4 regions of the Mesorhizobium sp. B2-3-10 genome follow, and region 3 is predicted to be linked to each of the others. Evidence: predicted binding sites of a transcription regulator. Region 3 holds the regulator's gene; each other region holds the start of a gene.
The links. The regulator LexA, encoded in region 3, represses DNA repair genes until DNA is damaged. The targets are predictions, from matches to a motif close to TGTTCNNNNTGTGTTCNG.
Positions count from the first base shown of each region.

Region 1: recA (recombinase RecA) is a predicted target of LexA. The motif match lies at 3,315-3,332, and genes of this name have one in related genera.
Region 2: FJ943_RS27915 (sel1 repeat family protein) is a predicted target of LexA. The motif match lies at 2,558-2,575, and genes of this name have one in related genera.
Region 4: FJ943_RS21830 (PA0069 family radical SAM protein) is a predicted target of LexA. The motif match lies at 2,217-2,234, and genes of this name have one in related genera.

Region 1 covers NZ_VFVT01000002.1:330,811-336,319, reverse strand. The annotation lists gene sufA (Fe-S cluster assembly scaffold SufA) at 1-38, shown strand, start outside; gene FJ943_RS08305 (GFA family protein) at 72-569, opposite strand; gene FJ943_RS08300 (TfoX/Sxy family protein) at 660-983, shown strand; gene FJ943_RS08295 (pseudouridine-5'-phosphate glycosidase) at 1,169-2,086, opposite strand; gene FJ943_RS08290 (carbohydrate kinase family protein) at 2,164-3,108, opposite strand; gene recA (recombinase RecA) at 3,390-4,490, shown strand; gene alaS (alanine--tRNA ligase) at 4,762-5,509, shown strand, end outside.
Region 2 covers NZ_VFVT01000012.1:175,302-180,810, reverse strand. The annotation lists gene FJ943_RS27925 (acetyl/propionyl/methylcrotonyl-CoA carboxylase subunit alpha) at 1-546, shown strand, start outside; gene FJ943_RS27920 (branched-chain amino acid ABC transporter substrate-binding protein) at 620-1,741, opposite strand; gene FJ943_RS27915 (sel1 repeat family protein) at 2,168-2,434, opposite strand; gene FJ943_RS27910 (DUF2147 domain-containing protein) at 2,874-3,215, shown strand; gene FJ943_RS29790 (hypothetical protein) at 3,424-3,576, shown strand; gene FJ943_RS27905 (hypothetical protein) at 3,616-3,810, shown strand; gene FJ943_RS27900 (AMP nucleosidase) at 3,928-5,388, shown strand.
Region 3 covers NZ_VFVT01000014.1:39,902-45,410, reverse strand. The annotation lists gene FJ943_RS28840 (ABC transporter ATP-binding protein) at 1-537, opposite strand, end outside; gene FJ943_RS28835 (ABC transporter substrate-binding protein) at 596-1,582, opposite strand; gene FJ943_RS28830 (GntR family transcriptional regulator) at 1,732-2,505, shown strand; gene lexA (transcriptional repressor LexA) at 2,916-3,659, shown strand; gene FJ943_RS28820 (ComEC/Rec2 family competence protein) at 3,653-5,509, opposite strand, start outside.
Region 4 covers NZ_VFVT01000007.1:329,365-334,873, forward strand. The annotation lists gene FJ943_RS21820 (F0F1 ATP synthase subunit B) at 1-11, shown strand, start outside; gene FJ943_RS21825 (ribonuclease HII) at 140-835, opposite strand; gene FJ943_RS21830 (PA0069 family radical SAM protein) at 988-2,142, opposite strand; gene FJ943_RS21835 (glycosyltransferase) at 2,293-2,820, shown strand; gene moaB (molybdenum cofactor biosynthesis protein B) at 3,024-3,578, opposite strand; gene FJ943_RS21845 (4-(cytidine 5'-diphospho)-2-C-methyl-D-erythritol kinase) at 3,565-4,488, opposite strand; gene FJ943_RS21850 (membrane protein) at 4,494-4,679, opposite strand; gene FJ943_RS21855 (S49 family peptidase) at 4,762-5,509, opposite strand, start outside.

The sequences.
Region 1 (5,509 bases), on a different contig from region 3:
ATCTCAAGGCGCTGGCCGAGGCGCGCGCCACGGCCTGATCTTCCTTCGCCCCGTTTACGGGGCGAAGAAAGCTAATCCACCCACATCCCCGTCCGCTTATGCCAATCGGCGATCGATTCCTCGGGATAGACGTCGAATGTCTTGTCGCCCTTGCCGATCTCAGGCTCGACCCAGTTGGCCTTGTATTTCAGCATCAGATGCACTTTTTCAGGCGGCGTTGGCAGATCGCTGTCGATCGCCGAGGCGAAGGGATGCACCAGGTCCGGCCAGGTTGGGTCGTAGAGCCAGAGCGCCGACCCGCATTTGCGGCAGAAATTGCGCTCCCCGGTCGAGATCTCGCAGTGGGGATGCTCGTCATCCTCGATCTCGGCGCGATAGACGCCGAGATTGCTCTTGCCCCTGATGTTCAGCGTCTCGTAGGCGGCGCCGAGATTGATGGCGAAACCGCCGCCGCCCTGCTGCTTGCGGCAGATCGAGCAGTAGCACAGCATGAACGGCACAGGCGTGTGGCTTTCCACCTCGAAACGCACGGCGTTGCAGCGACAGGACCCCTTGAGCAGCACAGGCATGGCAAAAACTCCGACAGGATAGCCACAACCTGTCAGCATGATTTTGGTTGCGGCGATGACAAGGCCAAATGCCGGTGACATGATCGCGGCATGGACAATGAGCGCATCGCGGAACTGTTCGAGGGCCTCGGTCCGGTCAGCATCCGAAAACTATTCGGCGGCAAAGGCATCTATTTCGATGGCGTCATCGTCGCCATCGTGCTGCGCGGCGAATTGCTGCTGAAAGCCGACGCGCAGAGCGCATCGGAGTTCGAAGCCGCGGGCTGCCGGCAATGGACCTACACCGGCTCTCGCCACGGCAAGCTTGTCGCCATGCCCTATTGGAGCATTCCCGACAGCGCTTTCGACGATCCCGACGAAATGACGGTGTGGGCGCGACGCGCCTACGAAGCTGGGCTGCGGGCGGGGAAGTAGGCTCCCGCCGGCGCGAGGCCACCCCTCATCCGGCCGCTTCGCGGCCGCCTTCTCCCCGGCGGGGAGAAGAGGTTTGCGTTGAGGCCGCAAGTTCCTCTCCCCTCGGGGAGAGGTCGGATTGCCCCGAATTGCTCTTTGCAATTCGGTCTTGGTAATCCGGGTGAGGGGGACTTTCTTGGCAGTCCCTACAGCGCCTTGGCGATCTCAGCCGCCAGCCTTGCATTGTTCTCGACCAGCGCGATGTTGGTCTTCAGGCTGCGGCCGCCGGTGAGTTCGAGGATTTTTCCCAGCAGGAACGGCGTCACGGCCTTGCCGGTGACGTTGAGGGCTTCGGCCGCCTTTTGGGCGGCTTCGATGTAGCCCGCCATTTCTTCAGCGGGGATTTCGTGGGATTCCGGCACGGGATTGGCAATCAGCATGCCGCCGCCCAAGCCCAGAGCCAGGCGTGTCCGGTAGAAATGCGCGATATCTTCCGGTCCGTGCAAGGTCAATGGCGCCCGGAACGGTGACTGCCGCGACCAGAAGGCCGGCATCGTCTCGCAGCCATGGCCGACCACGGGCACGCCGCGCGTCTCCAGCACTTCCAGCGTCTTTTCGATATCGAGGATCGCCTTGGCGCCGGCCGAGACGACGATCACCGGTGTACGCGCCAATTCATCGAGGTCGGCCGAGATGTCGAAGCTCTTTTCCGCCCCCTTGTGCACGCCGCCAATGCCGCCGGTGGCGAACACCTTTATCCCGACCATGTCAGCCGCGATCATGGTGGCGGCGACCGTGGTGCCACCGGTGCGGCCCTGCGCGACGGCGAAGCCGAGATCGGCGCGCGACAGCTTCATGGCGTCACCGGTCATCGCCAGCGATTCGCGTTCGCCGTCCGAAAGCCCGATCTTGATGCGGCCGTTGACCACCGCGATGGTTGCCGGCACGGCGCCGCCGTCAGCGATGATCTTTTCGACGTTGGCCGCCATGGCGCCATTGTCGGGATAGGGCATGCCATGGGTGATGATGGTGCTTTCGAGCGCCACCACCGGGCGCCCGGCGGCCAGGGCCTGCGCCACCGGTGCGTGGACATCGATGAAGGGGCGGGCGGTCTCTGGCGTCATCTCTGATCTCCAATCCGGAGTGCGGCGCATCCATCAGGAAAGCGTAGCTTCACCGCGCGTTATGAACTTGCCGGGTCTCATGCCACTTCCCTGGCATCCGGTACAAGGGCCAGCGCTTCCGCGAAGCTCGCCGCGGTGAATTCGGGCACCGCGTCGGCGCTTTCGATGGCCAGCGTTGCCGCGGCGACGCCCTCGCGCACGGCGTGGCGCAGCGGCTGGCCCCGCAGCAGTGCTGCGACCGTCGCACCTGCCAGCGCGTCGCCGGCGCCGGTGACATCGGCGACTTTTCTGGGGGCAGGCGGCAGGATCGAAAAGGCGCCTGTCTCATCGAAACCCAGCACAGGGCCGCTGCCGGCCGTGACCACGCCGCTGGCAAGGCCGCTGCACCGCAACCCGTCGACCATTTCCCGCTCGGCGGCCGCTGCATTGACACCGGCCAGCAGGACGGCCTCTCGCCGGTTCATGAAGAGCTGGGCCAGCCCGCCGAGAACCGGTATCAGCCGCGTTACCTTCGCCGGCGAAATCGCGATGGCGAAAACCGGTTTACCGGCGGCGAGCGACAGCAGCCGCTCCAGGGCGGCCGACGGCAGATTGGCGTCGCACAGGATGGCATCGGCGGCGGCCACCTCCTGGCGTATCTTGGAACGCCTGATCTGCTTGGGAAAAGCCAGGTCGTACAGTGCCATGTCGGCAAAGCCGACGATCAATTCGCCCTCGCGATCGATCAATGCCGTGTAGCTCGGCGTGGTACGGTCGAGGAACACCGCCGAAAGATCGGCGATGCCTGCCTCGGCGATGGCCCGTGAAACCGTATCGGCCGACGCATCGCCGCCCCGCATCGACACCAGGGAGGCCGACACGCCGCGCCGCACCATGCTGCGCAACGCATTGAAGACGCCCCCGCCGACATCCTCGCGCATCGTGCCGGGATTGGAGGCTGCCGGCACATAGGGACCGTACACCTGGCCACGCCGGTCGATATGGGCGCCGCCCATGGCCAGGATCTTCGGGGATTCCACCATGGTGGCGATATGACCTTTGTTGTTGCGGCCGCACAAGCGCTAGAGTGCGCGACAGAGCTTCGCATGCTGGTCGGCGATTCGGTCGGGCGATACGATCGAGCCGTCTGGCCCAATGCGGAGCCCGTTCGTGCCAGGGTTTGCGAGACAAAAAAAGAACAAATCGCGATATCGCTTGTTTTTCAGTTGGTTGTCACCCCTTGCCAAATGAGAACAAAAAAGGTACAAAATGGCAGGGATCACGGATTGTCCGGCCTTCATTGACGACCAAGGGGTGATGTATCATGGCTCAGAATTCTTTGCGGCTGGTAGAGGATAAGGCAGTGGACAAATCAAAGGCTCTGGATGCGGCGCTGTCGCAAATCGAGCGGGCTTTCGGCAAGGGCTCGATCATGCGGCTCGGCGCCAACGAGCAGGTCGTCGAGATCGAAACGGTGCCGACCGGCTCGCTCGGCCTCGACATCGCGCTCGGCGTCGGTGGCTTGCCGCGCGGCCGTATCATCGAGATCTATGGGCCGGAAAGCTCCGGTAAGACGACCCTGGCCCTGCACACCGTGGCTGAAGCCCAGAAGAAGGGCGGCATCTGCGCCTTCGTCGATGCCGAACACGCGCTCGATCCGGTCTACGCCCGCAAGCTCGGCGTCGATCTTGAAAACCTGCTGATCTCGCAGCCCGACACCGGCGAGCAGGCGCTCGAGATTTGCGACACGCTGGTGCGTTCCGGCGCCATCGACGTGCTGGTGGTCGATTCGGTGGCGGCGCTGACGCCGCGTGCCGAGATCGAGGGCGAGATGGGCGATTCGCTGCCGGGCCTGCAGGCCCGCCTGATGAGCCAGGCGCTGCGCAAGCTGACCGCGTCGATCTCGCGCTCCAACACCATGGTCATCTTCATCAACCAGATCCGCATGAAGATCGGCGTCATGTTCGGTTCGCCCGAAACCACGACCGGCGGCAACGCGCTGAAATTCTACGCTTCGGTTCGCCTCGACATCCGCCGTATCGGCTCGGTCAAGGATCGTGACGAGGTCGTCGGCAACCAGACCCGCGTCAAGGTGGTCAAGAACAAGTTGGCGCCGCCCTTCAAGGTGGTCGAGTTCGACATCATGTATGGCGAGGGCGTCTCCAAGACCGGCGAACTGGTCGACCTCGGCGTCAAGGCCGGCGTGGTCGAGAAATCGGGCGCCTGGTTCTCCTATAATTCGCAGCGTCTCGGCCAGGGCCGCGAGAATGCGAAACTGTTCCTGCGCGACAATCCCGATACCGCGCGCGAGATCGAGCTGGCGCTCAGGCAGAATGCCGGATTGATCGCCGAAAAGTTTCTCGAAAATGGTGGCTCCGAGGGCAATGGCGACGACGGTTTTGAGGACGAAGCCGGCGCGATGTAGGCAACGGTCAGAATTTGGCCATAAATCCAGACTATTAGTCAATGCTTAAGTAACAGAGTTCTGTAGTACCGCGTTCCAAACCGCCGGCCTTCGCGCCGGCGGTTTTCGTTTGGGCGGCCCCGCAAGTGCCGGTGCAAAGCGCGAATTGGCCCAATTCCGTGTTTCTGGACAGGGTCAAGAGCTACGGCTAAAAGGCCAGCTCCATCTTCTAGAAAATACAGAGCCATCTCCCGCCGGTCCGGCCGGCGGCTCTCTTGAAAAGGCAGTATCCATGAGTGGCGTCAACGAGATCCGGTCGACCTTTCTCGACTATTTCCGCAAGGAGGGCCACGAGGTCGTGGCCTCAAGCCCGCTCGTGCCGCGCAACGATCCGACATTGATGTTCACCAATGCCGGCATGGTGCAGTTCAAGAATGTCTTCACCGGTTTGGAGAAGCGGCCCTATTCGCGCGCCACCACAGCCCAGAAAAGCGTCCGCGCCGGCGGCAAGCACAACGATCTCGACAATGTCGGCTATACCGCGCGCCACCTGACCTTTTTCGAGATGCTCGGCAATTTCTCCTTCGGTGACTATTTCAAGGAGCGCGCCATCGAGCTTGCCTGGAACCTCATCACCAGGGAGTTCGGGCTGAAGAAGGACAAGCTGCTGGTCACCGTCTATCACACGGACGACGAGGCGGCTGGCTTCTGGAAGAAGATCGCCGGTTTCTCCGACGATCGCATCATCCGCATCCCGACCTCGGACAATTTCTGGGCGATGGGCGACACCGGTCCTTGCGGACCATGCTCGGAAATCTTCATCGATCGTGGCGAGCACATCTGGGGTGGACCTCCCGGCAGTCCCGAGGAAGACGGCGATCGCTTCCTCGAATTCTGGAACCTGGTGTTCATGCAGTATGAGCAGGTGACGAAAGAGGAGCGCGTCGACCTGCCGCGCCCGTCGATCGACACCGGCATGGGCCTGGAGCGCATGGCGTCCATCCTGCAAGGGGTGGAGAGCGTCTTCGAGACCGACCTGT
Region 2 (5,509 bases), on a different contig from region 3:
TTGCCGTCGTCGAACGACCCATGGTCATCACTCGCCGGCTATGCGCATTTCCACGGCGTGGCGCGGCGCATGCGGCTGACGTTCGGCGAGGAAGCCATTCAGGCAAGGATTTCAGTGCGATCGGACGGGCGCTTCCAGGTGGCGCTCGATGCGCCTTATGACAGCACCAACTTGCATGATCTTCGCGCCGTTCCCCGCCTCGCCCGCTGGCCTGGCCACATCACGGTGTTCGAAGGCGCCGTCGGCTATACTTTCGCGGTGCCGGACCCCTTGGCCAGGAGCGATGAAGCGGCCGCCGCCACCGGCAGCCTGCGCGCGCCGATGCCGGGCCTGGTCAAGCTTGTGCGCGTGGCGAAAGGCGACGCTGTGATCAAAGGGCAACCTCTGCTGATCCTCGAGGCGATGAAGATGGAGCACACCATCGCCGCCCCGCATGACGGGGTGATCGCCGAGATCGCCGGGGAAGGCGCACAGGTCACCGACGGCGCGGTGCTGGTGCGGTTCGCCGAGGACCAGAACGCATGCACCGCGGCCGCCGGCGGATAGAAGGAGCGACCGCAAACTGAAATGGCCGGGACGAACCCGGCCATTCCCTTGGATTACCCGAGTGCCAGGGCGATTACTGCGCGATCGGCGCGTACTTGCCGTCATGCCACTGGTTGATGTCGTAGCTGGCATTCTTGAGGTCGCCCTTCTCGTCGAAGGTGACGTCGCCGACAACGGTGCTGATCGCCGTGCCATTCTTCAGCGCCTCGGCAACCTTGGCCGGATCGTCGCTGCCGGCACGCTTGATGCCTTCGGCGAATGCCTGGACCACGGCATAGGAGAACAGCGTGAAGCCTTCCGGCACGAAGCCGCCGGCCTTGATCTTCTCGACGGCTGCCTTGGCTTCCGGCTTTGCCTGCGGATCCGATGGGAACACGAACATCGTGCCCTCGCCGGCCGGGCCGGCAACCTGCCAGAATTCCGGCGAAGCGATCGAGTCCGGCATGATCAGCTGGAACTTGAAATTCTGTTCCGCCGACTGACGGAGGATCAGGCCCGCCTCGGGGTGGTAGCCGCCGAAATAGACGACATCGGCCTTGAGATCCTTCAGCTTGGTGACAAGCGCCGAATAGTCCTTCTCGCCGGGGTTGATGGCATCATAATAGACCTCCTTGAGGCCACCGGTATTCATGGTCGCCTTGACGGCATCAGCCACGCCCTGGCCGTAAGCGCTCTTGTCGTGCAGGATGACGACGTTCTTGCCGGCGTATTTCTTGGCGATCCACGGGCCGATGAAGGCGCCCTGTGCGTCGTCACGCGTGTAGAGACGCATGATTGTCGACCAGCCGGCCTTGGCGGCCGCATCGGTCAGCACCGGGTTCGAGGAAGCCGGGCTCATCATCAGGGCGCCGGCTTCGGCATAGACCGCCGAGGCCGGAATGCTGGAACCCGAGCAGGCATGCCCGTCGATGAACTTGACGCTGTTGGCGACGATGCGATTGGCGACCGACACCGCCTGCTTGGGATCGCACTGGTCGTCTTCGATGTCGAGCTTGATCTGGGAGCCGTTGACGCCGCCAGCCGCGTTGATGGCGTCGGCGGCGGCCTGTGCGCCCTGCTTGAACTGATCGCCGATGGTGGCGAGCTGTCCGGTCATCGGGCCGACCACTGAAATGGTGATGTCATCGGCGAACGCGACCGGCGCGCTCATCATCAGGCCGAAAATGGCCGCGCTCAAAACACTCATTTTTTTCATGACAATAGAACTCCTCCACTCACGCGCGGCCGCCCGGCCGCGCTTCTTCCAGAGAGGCGGGACAATTTCATCCTTCATCGGACCTGTCTAGGCGCATTGGCGCCACTCGATTAGGCCTGCGCGGCCTCATCCACGCAAAAAGCCACGCCAGCCTTGTTCCGGCCGGTCGTGGCTTTTTTTGCCGGTCAGGCTGTTTCCCCGGCGCCCCCGCGCTGTGAACCCAACCCACCTTCCCTGTCTTCATGTTGGCCATGATCCTTCCGAAAACCGGAGTCTTCGGGATCATGGTCCGTTGCGCGGCTTGGACCTGTCGGCGTGCCGCATTCTCGTTGTCGATGGCCGTGGCCTGGCTGTTTGCGCAGCTTTTCCCTGTTGGCCCGACCGTCTTTCTGCGGTCTTGGCCGGAGCGTCTCCGTCTGGCGGAACTCAGTGCATGGTCATCCATTCGCGGGCTTCGCGCAGCGCCTTGGCGATCTCGACCTTCGACATGGCCGCCGAGAGTTCCGAGCGCAACTCGGCGGCGCGGGCCGATCCCTTGATGGCGGCGATGTTGAACCATTTGTGGGCGGCAACGACGTCGGTTTCGCAATCGCGGCCGGTCGCATACATCATGCCCAGTTCGAAAAGAATGTCGGCCTGGGCAGTTGCCCCCATGGCGCCGAAGCCTGCTTCAAGCATTTCAAAACGTGCCATTTTTAGTCCCCTGTCTGGCTCCCGAGAGCTGCCTCCGTTCGTCTTGTCCGGGCCGCTCTTTCGATGCTTTCGAGAATGCCGCGCAGGCTTGAATCCGTCGTTAAATGGCGTGCTTAATTTGAGGAAAACAAAGCTAAAACAAGAGGTAAACGCGAAAATTCGTTAAGGATACGAAGCCAGCAATTCAGCTGGTTTTCGCCAAATTTGCCGAAAATTTTCGAGCGCGCGGTCAACACTCTGCTAACCCTAGAAAGCAAACACGAGGCGCTGGTCGTTTTCATTTCCGGGCCGACAGGGCGAATTCAGGCGCTTTCGAAATGCCAAAACCTTCCGTCGCGGCACCGCTTTCGTTTTGACGGAAGCTGGATTAGCTTACGTTTGCGTAAGCGGCAGACCGGCGAGGCGGAGCATTCGGCCGGCTATCCAAAGGGAGGAAGACATGTCTCGAAAAGTGAGCCTGGCCCTGGCGGCCACTTTGATCCTGAGCGGCGCGGCGTGGGCCGATCCGATCGAGGGCAACTGGAAAACGCAAGCCGGCGACACCGCTGCCATTTCAGGCAGCAGCTCGTTCTCCATCACGCTCAAATCAGGCAAATATGCCGGCAAGACCATCGGCTCGCTCAAGGCGGCCGGCGACAACAAATACACCGGCAACATCACCGATCCGGCAAATGACAAGACCTATTCGGGCAAGGCAACCTTGTCGGGCGCCTCGCTCAAGATGAGCGGTTGCGTGCTCGGCGGACTGATCTGCAAGAGCCAGACCTGGCATAAACTCTAAGCGACCATTTCCGTGTGATCTCTAAACGGGGCCTGGCGGGCCCCGTTTCCGTTCTGTCGACGAGCAGGCAGCGCTCGGTCGGCATTCTGGTTGCCGCAACCCAGTCAACATCCCTTCAATCAATTTGAACGGCAGATGAACGCCGGCATCAGAGCCGGTTCAGAGGCGTCAGGGCATTCTCATGCGTGTTGAAGGAGACACGGACCCAATGCTTGCTCGCCGCTTCACCATCGTCTGCCTGCTGATGAGCCTGTTTGGAATGCTCTTCGCCATCCTCGTCGCCGAAGCGGGCCGTTCGCGCTCCTGGGACGACGCCGCCAGAATGTGCCACCTCGCCTGCCCGACCGATTTTCGTCACTGAAACAGAGAACCGGACCTCGAAAAGAAAAGCCCAGAGATCATGAACCGCATCGCCGCCAACCTCTCCAAGACCCTCCGGCTCCTGCCGCGGGCGGCGCTCATCCTGATACTTCTGGCCGCTCCGGTCCTGGCGGTGCCGATGATGCGCGCCGATAGCGGCTCGACGATCGAGGCGCCGGCGCTCAGAAAGTCCGGCGTCGGGTTCGTGCTGCTGGTCAGCCTGCAGCGGGGTTGAAGAAAAAAGCGCGCTTTGAGCGCCTTCGGCGGCGAGCCCCCTCCCAACCGCCCGTCCAAGTCTCTATATTGAGCCATGGAAAAGCGAATCTATCCCCAAGCCATCGAATCTGTCGTCATGCCCGAGCCCTTTGGCCGGCAAAGCTTCGATAACGCCGAAAAGGCCGTTGCCGCGCTGCAGGTGCTCTACGACCGCAATACCAAGTTTCTGCGCGATTCCTTCGCGGCCCTAGCCGCCGGCGGCGACAGCAGCAAGCGCTACCGGGCCTTCTACCCCGAGATCGGCGTCACCACGAGTTCGTTCACCCAGGTCGACTCGCGCCAGGCCTATGGCCACATGCCAACACCAGGGCATTTCGCCACCACGGTTACCCAGCCGGACCTGTTCGAGACCTACCTCATCGAGCAGCTTCGGCTGATCATGCGCAATCACGGCGTGTCGGTAACCGTCTCGGAATCGACCACGCCGATCCCGCTGCATTTCGCTTTCCTGGAAGGCACCTATGTCGACGGCGCCGCTGCCGAACGCATCAAGCGGCCGATCCGCGACCTGTTCGACGTGCCGGATCTCGACGGCACCGACGATCAGATCGCCAATGGCACGTTCGAAGTGGCCTTCGGCGAGCCCCGGCCGCTGGCGCCGTTCACGGCGCAGCGCATCGACTATTCGCTGCACCGCATGACGCACTACACCGCAACCAGCCCGCAGCATTTCCAGAACTTCGTGCTGTTCACCAACTATCAATTCTATATCGACGAGTTCGTCGCCCGCGCCCGCGACCTGATGGAAAAGGGCGGTGACGGCTACACGGAATTTGTCGAACCTGGCAACGTTATCACCCGGGCCGGGCAGAGCGCGCCCAGCGAAGGCGTAGCGCCACAGCGCCTGCCGCAGATGCCGGCCTACCATCTGAAGAAGCCGAACCATGGCGGCATCACCATGGTCAATATCGGCGTGGGTCCTTCCAACGCCAAGACCATCACCGACCATGTCGCGGTGCTTCGGCCACATGCCTGGGTGATGCTTGGTCACTGCGCCGGGCTGCGCAACACCCAGGCGCTCGGCGACTATGTGCTCGCGCATGCCTATGTGCGCGAGGACCACGTGCTGGACGACGATCTTCCGGTCTGGGTGCCGATCCCGCCGTTGGCCGAGATCCAGGTCGCGCTGCAGGAAGCCGTCGCCGAGGTCACCGGCCTGTCGGGCTATGATTTGAAGCGCATCATGCGTACCGGCACCGTCGCCACCATCGACAACCGCAACTGGGAACTGCGCGACCAGCGCGGACCGGTGCAGCGGCTGTCGCAGTCGCGCGCCATTGCGCTCGACATGGAATCGGCGACCATCGCCGCCAATGGCTTCCGCTTCCGCGTCCCCTACGGCACGCTGCTGTGCGTTTCCGACAAGCCGCTGCATGGCGAGTTGAAGCTGCCTGGGATGGCGACCGAGTTCTACAAGCGGCAGGTGGCGCAGCACCTGACTATCGGTATCAGGGCGATGGAGAAGCTGGCGGAGATGCCGATGGAGCGGCTGCATTCGCGCAAGCTCCGGAGCTTTTCGGAAACGGCATTCCAGTAGGCGACCGCGAAGCCTCGGCGAGGCAATTCGTCGTCTTGCTCAGGCCGCAATTTGGCCGATAAGCAAATCGAACGGACCGACAGGCGGCATTCAGCGGATACAACCTCGCAGACACGACCTC
Region 3 (5,509 bases):
GAGGGCCGCGGTATGCTCGTCGAGCAGCAGCAAGTCCGGCGATCCACCGACCGCCATGATCAGCGACAAGGATTGCCGCTGCCCGCCCGAGAGCAGGTCGACGCGCGTGTCGAGACGATTTTCCAAACCGAGACCCAGTATCGACAGGCGTTCCCTGTAGGACGCAAGCCGGGTGGTGTTCAGCCCCGGGCGCAAGGTGCGCTTTTGGCTGCGCAAATCGGCCAGCAGCATGTTTTCCGCAACCGTCATGCTGGCGGCGGTGCCGCGCATCGGGTCCTGGAACACGCGCGCCAGTTTCGCGGCGCGCTTGTGCACCGGCATTGCAGTCACGTCGGCGCCGTTGATCAGGATCTGGCCGGAATCGAGGATCAGGGCGCCGGAAATGGCGTTTAGCATGCTGCTCTTGCCGGCCCCGTTTGAGCCGATGACGATGCCGAACTCTCCCGTGGCCAAGGACAGGCTGAGACCATCCAGCGCGACCTTCTCGTCGGCCTGGCCCTTGTAGAACACTTTGCGCGCGGATCGAATCTCGAGCATCGTTCCTCCCTGACCTCGGGATGACGGCGCCGACGCCGTCACCCCGGCAGTTCCGATGTTAGTCGACGATGCAGCCGCAATCGGCCATTGAAGCCGGTATCTCGATGCCGAACGCGGCCATCGCCTTGCGCGAGATCGTTGCCATGTGGTCCTTGTAGGCCGGGCGCGACGGCGCGATCGTCTTGGGATCCTTGCCCTTGAGGATCTCGGCGGCGATGTTGCCGGCGTTGACGCCGACCTGGGTGTAATTGACCGCGAAGCTCGCCGGCACGGTGCCGTTGCGGACCGCGCTGTCATCGGAGTTGACGACCGGGATACCGGCCTGGCGGGCGGCCGCGGAGACAGCGGCGATCGCCGGCTGGATCAGGTTCGAGGCCGGGCCGTAGATCACGTCGGCCTTGCCGGCGAGCGAAGCGATACGTTGCTGGATGTCATTGACGTTGTCGATGCCGACCTCCACCACCTCGAAACCGGCGGCCGGTGCCGCCGCCTTGATCTTTTCGACCAAGGCAACGTCATTGGCCTCACCGGGATTGTAAGGCACGCCGAAGCGCTTGGCGTTCGGCAGCAGCTTCTTGGTGAAGGCCATCACCGCGGCGACGTCCTGCAGATCGCTGGCGCCCGTCATGCCTTCGTCTCCGGCGTCCCACGACGGCACCAGCTTGGCCGCCACCGGATCGGTGACCGCGGCAAAAACGATCGGAATGCCGGAACCGGCGAGCGCTTTCTTGGCGATCTGCGAGACCGGCGTGGTGATGGTGTAGATCAGCTTGGGCTGCTCGGCCTGCAGCTTGGCGATCATCTGCGGCACCAGCGATGCATCGAAATTGGTGTGGCTCTCCGTGTAGACGACATCCTTGCCCTCGACGAAGCCATTATCCGTCAGCGCCTTCTTGAAGCCGGCTATGGCGGCGTTCAATTGCGGATGCTCGCCGAAATTGGCAATGCCGATACGGATCTGATCGGCCGCGGCACTGCCGGCGCTGACCATCAATGCGCCTGCCAGGGCCAAACCCGACAACCAAGCGGATTTCGACTTCAACATCATTTCCTCCCAGATTTGATCAGGGCCGCTTGGAAACGCGGCGGCTACGGCGATCATGGTGAGTCCGCCGGTCTGTGTCAAACATTATATATAATTGTCGCTGCGACCCAATATCATATATACTTTCGCCAGACGACGGATTGATCACCATGCGGGATGAAACGAGTTCCACAAAAACGGAAGCCGCCTATCAGCTGTTGCGGCGCGACATCCTGACCACGCGCCTCATGCCCGGCGCCCCGCTCAAACTGAGTGCGCTGCGCGGCACCTATGGCGTCGGCTGGACACCGTTGCGCGAAGCCCTGTCGCGGCTCGAGGCCGAACGCCTGGTCACCGCGATCAGCAATCGTGGTTTTGCCGTGGCTCCGGTGTCGCGGGCCGAGCTGGAGGATCTGGCACGCGCCAGGATGGTGGTCGAGATACCCCTGTTCCTCGAATCGATGGAGAAAGGCGGCAGGGAGTGGGAGGATGCCGTGGTCACCGCCCACTACCGGCTCTCGCGTTGCAAGACGGCGGTCGACGATCCCTCGGACGCGGCCGTCGACAGATGGGACGAGAACCACGAGGCTTTCCATGCGGCGCTGCTGAGCGCCGCCACATGCGACTGGCTGTTGCGGTTCCGCTCGACGATCTCGGATCAGCTGCGCCGGCATCATCGCTTTCTTGGTCTGGCGCCGACACTGCGGGCCGCGGCCGGCCTCAAGGATGGCTATGAAGAGGCAATCGAAGCGCTGCGCGAAGCGATTGCGATCGAACACCATACCGCGATCATGGAAGCGGCGCTCGACCGTGACATCGAGCGGGCCAAGGCGCTGATGACGGCGCATATCGGCTACACACTGCACGTCTATGTCCACAGCGAAGACAGCGGCGCCACCAGATACGCCGCTCGCGCCGGCAGCTTGAAGGCGGGTTCGGGATAACTTCAGCGCTTCCGCGACGCCTATTCGAACGCGCTGGCCGGAGTGCGCCGAACGCCCGGATCCATGGCCGCCCGAAGCTACCAATCGTTGGCATTTTGGTTTCGTTTCGTTCCGCGAATAATGGCTCCGCGAGTTATACGTCCCCCCGAGGAGAAGCCTTCCAACTAACTGATGCCAAAGCCTCGTCGGCGGATGGGCCACAGGCCATTAACCAAAACGATTTCAATGCGCCTGCCGATGGCGGAAAGGGCTGGTTGCTGCCCGCCGTCGCGGGCAAAAAACTTCCAACCCCTTAACAAATTCATTAAACTTTAAACGGTTGCAGAACACAACTGGAACAGATAGTGTTTGTTCTGGGTTTGTTTTTTCGATTCTGGTTCAACCTTTCGTTCAATGTCTTGGGGGCCGCCATGCTGACACGCAAGCAACATGAACTGCTGATGTTCATCCACGAACGGCTCAAGGAAAGCGGGATACCGCCTTCCTTCGACGAGATGAAGGAAGCACTCGATCTTGCCTCCAAGTCGGGGATCCATCGCCTGATCACGGCGCTGGAGGAGCGCGGCTTCATTCGCCGGCTACCCAATCGGGCACGCGCGCTGGAAGTGCTGCGGCTGCCGGACTCGATCGCGCCGGGCCTCAATGCGGCAAAGAAGTTCTCGCCAAGCATCATCCAAGGCAGCCTTGGCCAAGGCAGCGCCGGACGCCAGATCAGGCCGGCCGCTGCGCCTTCGCGCCTGCCCGCGGCCGGCAACGACGACGATGCGGTTTCAGCCGTGTCCATCCCGGTCATGGGCCGTATCGCCGCCGGTGTGCCGATCGATGCCATCCAGCATCAGACGCATTCTATCTCGGTGCCGCCGGACATGATCATGGGCGGCGAGCACTATGCGCTGGAGGTCAAGGGCGACTCGATGATCGAGGCCGGTATCTTCGATGGAGACACGGTCATTATCCGCAATGCCAACACGGCAAGCCCGGGCGAAATTATCGTGGCACTGGTCGACGAAGAGGAAGCGACGCTGAAGCGGTTCCGCCGCAAAGGCGCTTCGATCGCGCTCGAGGCCGCCAATCCAGCCTACGAAACACGCATTTTCGGGCCGGACAGGGTCAAGGTACAAGGCAAGCTGGTCGGGTTGATCAGGCGCTACTGAGCCGGCTTGCCATCGGGCTTGTCGGTTTTTTTGTACGGCGGCAGCCCCCTCGCCTCGCGAGAGAATTTTCGCTGTTCGTGCCAGGGTCGGTATGGTCCGTCAACGGCGAATGCGATCGCGGCCCGGGTCGTGGCCGACTGGGAATTGAAGAAGACGGCAGCGCTTCCCTTGCGGGCGAGCTGCCGTTTGGTGACGACGAGAACCAGTGGATTGTGGCAGGCGTCATAGGCGGTCGCGTCGTTGACGATGATCAGGTCGGCGAAAGCGCAGGCTTTCCAGGTGGTCTTGCGGTCTTCGACATAGGCAATGATCGCGCCGGAAGGGTGCCTGGCAAGGCACAGGCCTTCGCGGCAGTAGAAGGGCGATCCCGGCGGCAGGTCGGTGGGACTGGCAACATCGAATTGCCCGTCTGTCGTGTCGAACATTTCCGGTTTGACGATTCTTTCGGAGATCAGGGCGCGCTTCCAGTTGTCGGTTGCGAATTCGTTGGGACGTTCCCGGTTGACGGCCAGTTCGCCATTGCCGATCGGCAGCGCGACCAGCCGCGCATCTTCGGAGATCAGCACATCGGGCGCGCGCGTGTGCGACACAGTCAACAGGCCGGCGAGCGCGAATGGCAGCGCCGCGAGCCGCAGCCATGTCGTCGCCATCGTCGCGATTACCAGCGCGACGGTGACCAGCAGCACGGATTGCTGCGAAATCAGCCCGACTCCATCGACCGGAGAGCGCTCCGATATCCACGCCGACACGGCGATCATTGCTGTCAGGCCCTTGCCCATAAGGTAGAGAGCCGGCCAATCCAGTCCGAATGGCATCAGCAGGGCGCTGGCGACGGCCAGGAACATCACGACCGACACGATCGGCATCACGGCCAGATTGGCGAACAGGCTGAGCGGCGATACCCGCTGGAAATGCCAGATGGCAAACAGTGCCGTGGCGCTGCCGGCGATAATGGACGTCATGGCCAATCCTCCTGTCGCCAGCAGGAATTTTCGCGTCAGGAATCCCGCCAGGGAACGCTTTGGCGGCGGTGGCCGCGTCTTTCCTGCATGGTGATCGGCCCAGCCGGCATAAGCGCCAACCAGGGCCGCGGTCGCGGCGAACGACATCTGAAAGCTCGGGCCGACAACCTCGTGAGGCGAGACCAGAATGACGGCGATCGCCGAGATCGCCAGATTGCGCATGGTCAGGGCAGCGCGATCGAAGAAGACGGCAATCAGCATCACCGCCAGCATGATGAAGCTGCGTTCGGCGGCAACGACGACACCGGAAATGATGAGATAGGCGGCGATCGAGAACAGTGCGGCGGCGGCCGCGTATTTCTTCACCGGCCGGCGCGCGGAAAAGTCTGGAAACAGCGCGAAGGCACCACGCAGCAGACCCATGATGGTGCCGGCCACAAGCGCCATATGCAGTCCCGAAATAGAGATGATGTGATAGATGCCGGTACGCCGCATCGCTTCATTGATTTCATCGGGTATGCCGGCGCGCACGCCGACGATCAGCGCCGCCGCGATCTCGCCTTCAGCGCCGCCGACGCTGCCCCTGATGTGGTCGGCGATGGCTTCGCGGGCATTTTCGATGCCTGAAAAAAGGCGAGCCGATAGCGGCATCTCACCGTCGTCGGCGGAAACAACCGTCGGATTGCCGAGAAAGAAGCCGCTGCCGCCGATGCCGGCGAAATAGCTGTCGAAAGAGAAGTCGTAGCTGTCCGGCCGCACCGGGCCGGTCGGCGGCAACAGTTTGGCGTAGCCTGTGATGAGCGAGCCGGCGGTCATTCCCGGCGGTATCTTGCGTGCGGAAAGCCGGACCCTTTCCGGTGCATAGCGCAGTTTCGGCCGGGCGGTCGA
Region 4 (5,509 bases), on a different contig from region 3:
AGCTGAACTGAGCGTTCTTCAGTCGCTGACACGAAGCCGCCCGGGCAACCTGGCGGCTTTTTTGTTTGGGAGAAAGCGGCGCGTCAAAGCGGCCAATCTCCGCCCTCGTGGGGAAGATGGAATTGCCACTGCCGTCGCCCTACTCCAGCCCGGCCAAGCTCTCTTCCTCAACCACTTCAGTCCCGCCCAGCCGAAACGGCGCAAACGAGGTGCGATGCAGCCGAGCCACTGGCCCATGCGCCTCGATCGCCGTGCGGTGCCGGACCGTGGCGTAGCCCATATGGACTTCGAAGCCGTAGCGGCCGTGATGATTGCCGCAGCCGCGCATCATGCGGTCGCGCATGACCTTGGCGACGATCGAGGCTGCGGCGATCGATTGGGAGCGCTGGTCGCCCTTGATCAGCGCGCGCCCCTCGCAGGGCAATCCCGGCGGCACGTCGCGCCCATCCGCGAGCGCGAGCTTAGCCTGCACCGGCAGCCCGACCAGTGCGCGGCGCATCGCTTCGAGGCTCGCCTTGAGGATGTTGCTGCCATCGATGCCCTCGGCGCTGATCGAAGCCATCGAGACGCCGAGAGCGGAGCCGATGATGTGCAGGAACAGCGCTTCGCGCTGCAGGTGGCTAAGCCGCTTGGAATCGTCGAGACCCTCTGGAATATTGGCGGGGTCGAGCACCACTGCCGCCGCGACCACGGGACCCGCGAGCGGGCCGCGGCCGGCTTCGTCCATCCCCGCGACCGGCCACAAACCATCGGCCATCGCCTTCGTCTCGAAGGAGAAATCGGGTTTCTCGACGATTTCGAAGAGAGGCGGAGAATCAGAACGCGCGCGAGCCATGTTGCGGCGAGGTTCGCATCGGCTCCGATTCTCCGCAAGTCCCTCCGGGTCGGGTGGGGCGCCGGACCGGGAGGGCACCGTCTGCAGGCCGGGGCAGGCCGGACGGGATTTCTTTGCCACGGCGGCAATGAACAGCCGAGGCGATTTTCGGTTCAGAGCAGCATCAACTGCTCCTGGTCCTTGCCGGCAGCGACGAACTGGTCGGTCCGCAGCGTACGCCGCTCGGCATTGAGGCCGAGCCGCTTTGCGGTGATTTCGAAGCGCCGGCCGATCTGCCAGGCATAGGGTCCGGCGCCCTTCATGCGCTTGCCCCATTCCGAATCGTAGTCCTTGCCGTCGCGCATCGAACGGACCAGCGACATGACGTGGCGGTAGCGGTCGGGATAGTGGCGCAGCAGCCAGTCCTTGAAGATCGGGCTGACCTCCAGCGGCAGGCGCAGCACCACATAGCCGGCTTCGCGCGCCCCGGCATGGTGCGCCGAGTCGAGGATGCGTTCCATCTCCTGGTCGGTCAGGCCCGGAATGATCGGCGCCACCATCACCGAAGCGGGGATACCGGCATCCGAAAGCTGCCTGATCGCCTCCAGCCGCTTGGTCGGCGTCGATGCCCGAGGTTCCATCGTCCTGGCCAGCATGCGGTCAAGCGTCGTCACCGACAGCGCCACCTTGGCCAAGCCCCGCTCCGCCATGCGCGACAGAATGTCGATGTCGCGCACGACCAGGGCTGACTTGGTGACGATGCCGACCGGGTGGCCGCGCGCCTCCAGCACTTCGAGGATTTCGCGCATGATCCGGTACTGCTTCTCGATCGGCTGGTAGGGATCGGTGTTGGTGCCGATGGCGATGGTGCGCGGCTGGTAGCCATCCTTTGACAATTCCTTGTCGAGCAGGCGTGCCGCGTCGGGCTTGGCGAACAGCTTGGATTCGAAGTCCAGGCCCGGCGACAGGCCCATGAACGAGTGTGTCGGCCGCGCGAAGCAATAGACGCAACCGTGTTCGCAGCCGCGATAGGGATTGATCGACCGGTCGAAGGAGATGTCGGGCGATTCGTTGCGGGTGATGATGGTGCGCGGCTTTTCCACCTGCACCTCGGTCTTGAAGGGAGGAAGTTCCTCCAGCGAACTCCAGCCATCGTCGAAGACATGCCGGCTGACAGGTTCGAACCGACCGGACGGATTGATGCCTGCCGACCGGCCGCGGTTGCGGTCCGGACGGACCCGCATGCCGCTCTGCTCGATCATCGCGTTGGCCATTTCGGCTCGCCCTGCTCCGAAGGCAGCAATGTCGGCTCGCATGATCGGTTCCATCTTCGCCCGCTCCCAGGGACTGTCCATGTTGTGTCGAATCGCTCTGCTCATGAAACTATTCCTATTTTGTCGATGAGAACAAATCAAGAACTTTCTATGGTGCGCTGCAAAAACTGGCGCCGACCAACGCTTTCCGCTATTCGGCTAACCATGCTCAGTGTTCTGATTGAAACGCACAATGACGAGGAGGGTCTCGCCCGTACGCTGTCGACGCTGATTGGCGGCGCGGTCGAGGGCGTGGTGCGCGAGGTTGTCGTCTGCGACACGGGCTCCAGCGACCAGACGCATCGCGTCGCCGAGCATGCCGGCTGCCACTATGTGGGGAGCGGCGGCATCGCCGCCGGCATCCGCCAGGCCAAGGGTGACTGGCTGCTGTTTCTCGAACCGGGTGCCAGGCTGGTGGAGGGCTGGATCGACGCCGTCGTCGCCCATACGGCCAGGCAGACGATGGCGGCCCGGTTCTCGCGGGCGCGGGGCAGCCGTCCACCGCTCCTGGCCCGGGTCTTTTCGGCAAACCGCGCGCTCGCCGACGGACTGGTGATCAGCAAGCGACAGGCGGCATCTCTGTCCAAGAATGCCGGCAGCGCCGAGGCATTGGCACGCGGTCTGGCGACAAAGAAACTCGACGCCGAGATCTGGGCGGCGCCGCCCAGGCACGAGCGCCGCCCTTCGAGGTGATTTTTGCAGGTGCTCTGTTCATTGTACGTCATGCCGGAATGACAGGCACCGACGCTGTGTCGGCGCTGTCATCACACCCCGAGGATCACCATGGATCTTTCGACCCCTGACAAATCCGGCACTGCCAGTCTCGAACCTGCGCCGCATTGCCGATGTCGTCAGCCTGGCTAACAGGACCTGAAGCCGACACTTTGCCTAGGCTTTTACGGGGCCGATTTGCCGCGCCGCAGATGCTCGTCCAGGCGCGGCATGATCTCGACGAAGTTACAGGGCATGTGCCGGTAATCGAGCTGTGGCTCGAGGATGCCGTCCCAGGCGTCCTTGCAGGCGCCGGGCGATCCCGGCAGCACGAAGACGAAGGTGGCGTTGACGACACCGCCGGTCGCCCGGCTCTGGATAGTCGAGGTGCCGATCTTGTCATAGGAAATGCGGTGGAACACTTCCGAAAATCCGTCCATGCGCTTTTCGAAGATCGGCTCCAGCGCCTCGGGCGTCACATCGCGTCCGGTAAAACCGGTACCGCCAGTGGTGATCACGACGTCGATGGCCTTGTCCCGCGACCACGCCAGAACGGCGTCGCGGATTTTTTCGCGGTCGTCGGTGACGATATCGCGGGCGGCCAGGATGTGGCCGGCCTTGGTAATGCGATCGGCCAGTGTCTGGCCGGATTTGTCGTCGGCCAGGCTGCGTGTGTCGGAAACAGTCAGCACCGCGATGCGCACCGGAATGAAGGCACGGCTCTCGTCAATTCTGGCCATCTCGCCCAGCCTCCGACGCCATGCTGCGCGTTGCCGCGACGAACCAGTCGGGCTGGCGGTCGCGGATCTCGGCCGCCGCGCGCTTGGCGACATTGCCGGTCTCGAACAGGCCGAAGCACGTCGCGCCCGATCCGGACATTCGTGAAAAGCCCGATCCGGCCTTATCAAGCCATGAAAGCGCCCTGCCGATGGCGGGCTGCATCGCAAGGGCTGGCCGCTCGAGATCGTTGCGGGTGATTTCCAGCCAGTTGCGCAGGCTGTGAAAATCGATACTGCGCGGCAGCGGCGGCAGCGGCTCATTATCGCGATGCGAAAGTGCGGCGAAGATTTCCGCCGTCGAGACCGGCACACCCGGATTGACCAGCACGAGACCCAGTGCTGAAAAATCCGGCACCATCGACAGTTCCTCACCGATGCCGCGCGCGACCAGCGGCTTTGCCGCCAGGCACATCGGCACATCGGCGCCAAGCGAAAGACCGATCCGCGCCAGTTCGGCGCTATCGAGCTCCAGCCCCCAGCTCTCGGTCAGCCCGCGCAGCACGGCCGCTGCGTCGCTCGACCCTCCGCCCACGCCGGATGCGACCGGAAGGTTCTTTTCGAGCCTGATGCTTACCGGCGGCGTGCTCCGAACGCCGGCGGCCTGCCGCACGGCGTCGCGGCCCTTCAGCACAAGATTGCCGCCATCGAGCGGCACGTCCGCCGCATAGCGGCCGGACACGCTGAACTCATCGGCGTCGGCCGGCGCGATCTCGATCCTGTCGCCAAAGCGCGTGAACACAGCCAGGCTTTCGATGAGATGATAGCCGTCGGCGCGCCTGCCGGTGACGTGCAAAGCTAGGTTTATCTTGGCGGGTGCGGCCCATGTCCGGACACGCTGACCGGATTCCGCAGTCTCGATTGCGAGTGAAATGAGGGTCAGTCCTTGGCCAGCCGGTATTCGCCGGTCTGCGGATCCTTGACCAGCGTTCCCATCGCGCCGTTGGCCGCCTGTTTTTCGGTGCGCCGCACCTTGGCCGTCACGCGTTCAGCCTCGCGCACGAAGGTGCGGTAACCGAAATAGGCGGCGACGCCGACGACGGCGAAAAAAATGAGCTGCGGCATGTCAAACTCCTACCACGCTGGGCCGGTAAGACCGGCCGGTCGGGTCTTTCGGGCAACCATGCTAGACGCTTTCATGGCTTTTTCAAAGCCCGAAGCGCGCCCACGACGCGCGCTCTTCCGCCGCATTGATGACGCCGCTGGCGGCAGCCGCCGCGATATCGGGCGCCGAAAAGCCCTTGCTCGAGCCGAACAGGCCAAAGCGGCCGAACAAACCGCGCGGCGCCGCCACCAGCCTGAGCTGGGTCTTCGGCCCGAAGCGGGTCTTCAGCACCGTGCGCATGTCGCCCAGCGCATCGACGAGGCCGAGCTCCAGGCCTCGCTTGCCGGTCCAGAACAGCCCGGTGAACAGGTCTGGATCGTCCGCCAGCTTCGTACCGCGCCGCTCCTTGACCAGATCGATGAAGGTCTCGTGCACTTCGAGCTGCAGCACCTTGAGCCGCTCGACGTCTTCCTTCTTCTCGGGCTTGAACGGATCGAGCACCGCCTTGTTCTGGCCGGCGGTGTGGACACGGCGCTCGACACCGATCTTCTTCATCAGTTCCGGGAAACCGAACGAGGCCGACACCACGCCGATCGAGCCGACGATGGAGGAGGGATCGGCGAAGATTTCATCGCCGGCGACCGCGATCATGTAGCCGCCGGACGCCGCGACATCCTCGACGAAGACCAGGACCTTTTTATTCTTCTCGACCGCAAGGTCGCGGATGCGCTTGAAGATCAGCCGTGACTGCACCGGCGAGCCGCCCGGCGAATTGATCGAGATCGCGACCGCCGGCGCCTCGAAGGAAAACGCCTTTTCGATCAGTCCGGCGGTGGAAGCAAGCGACAGG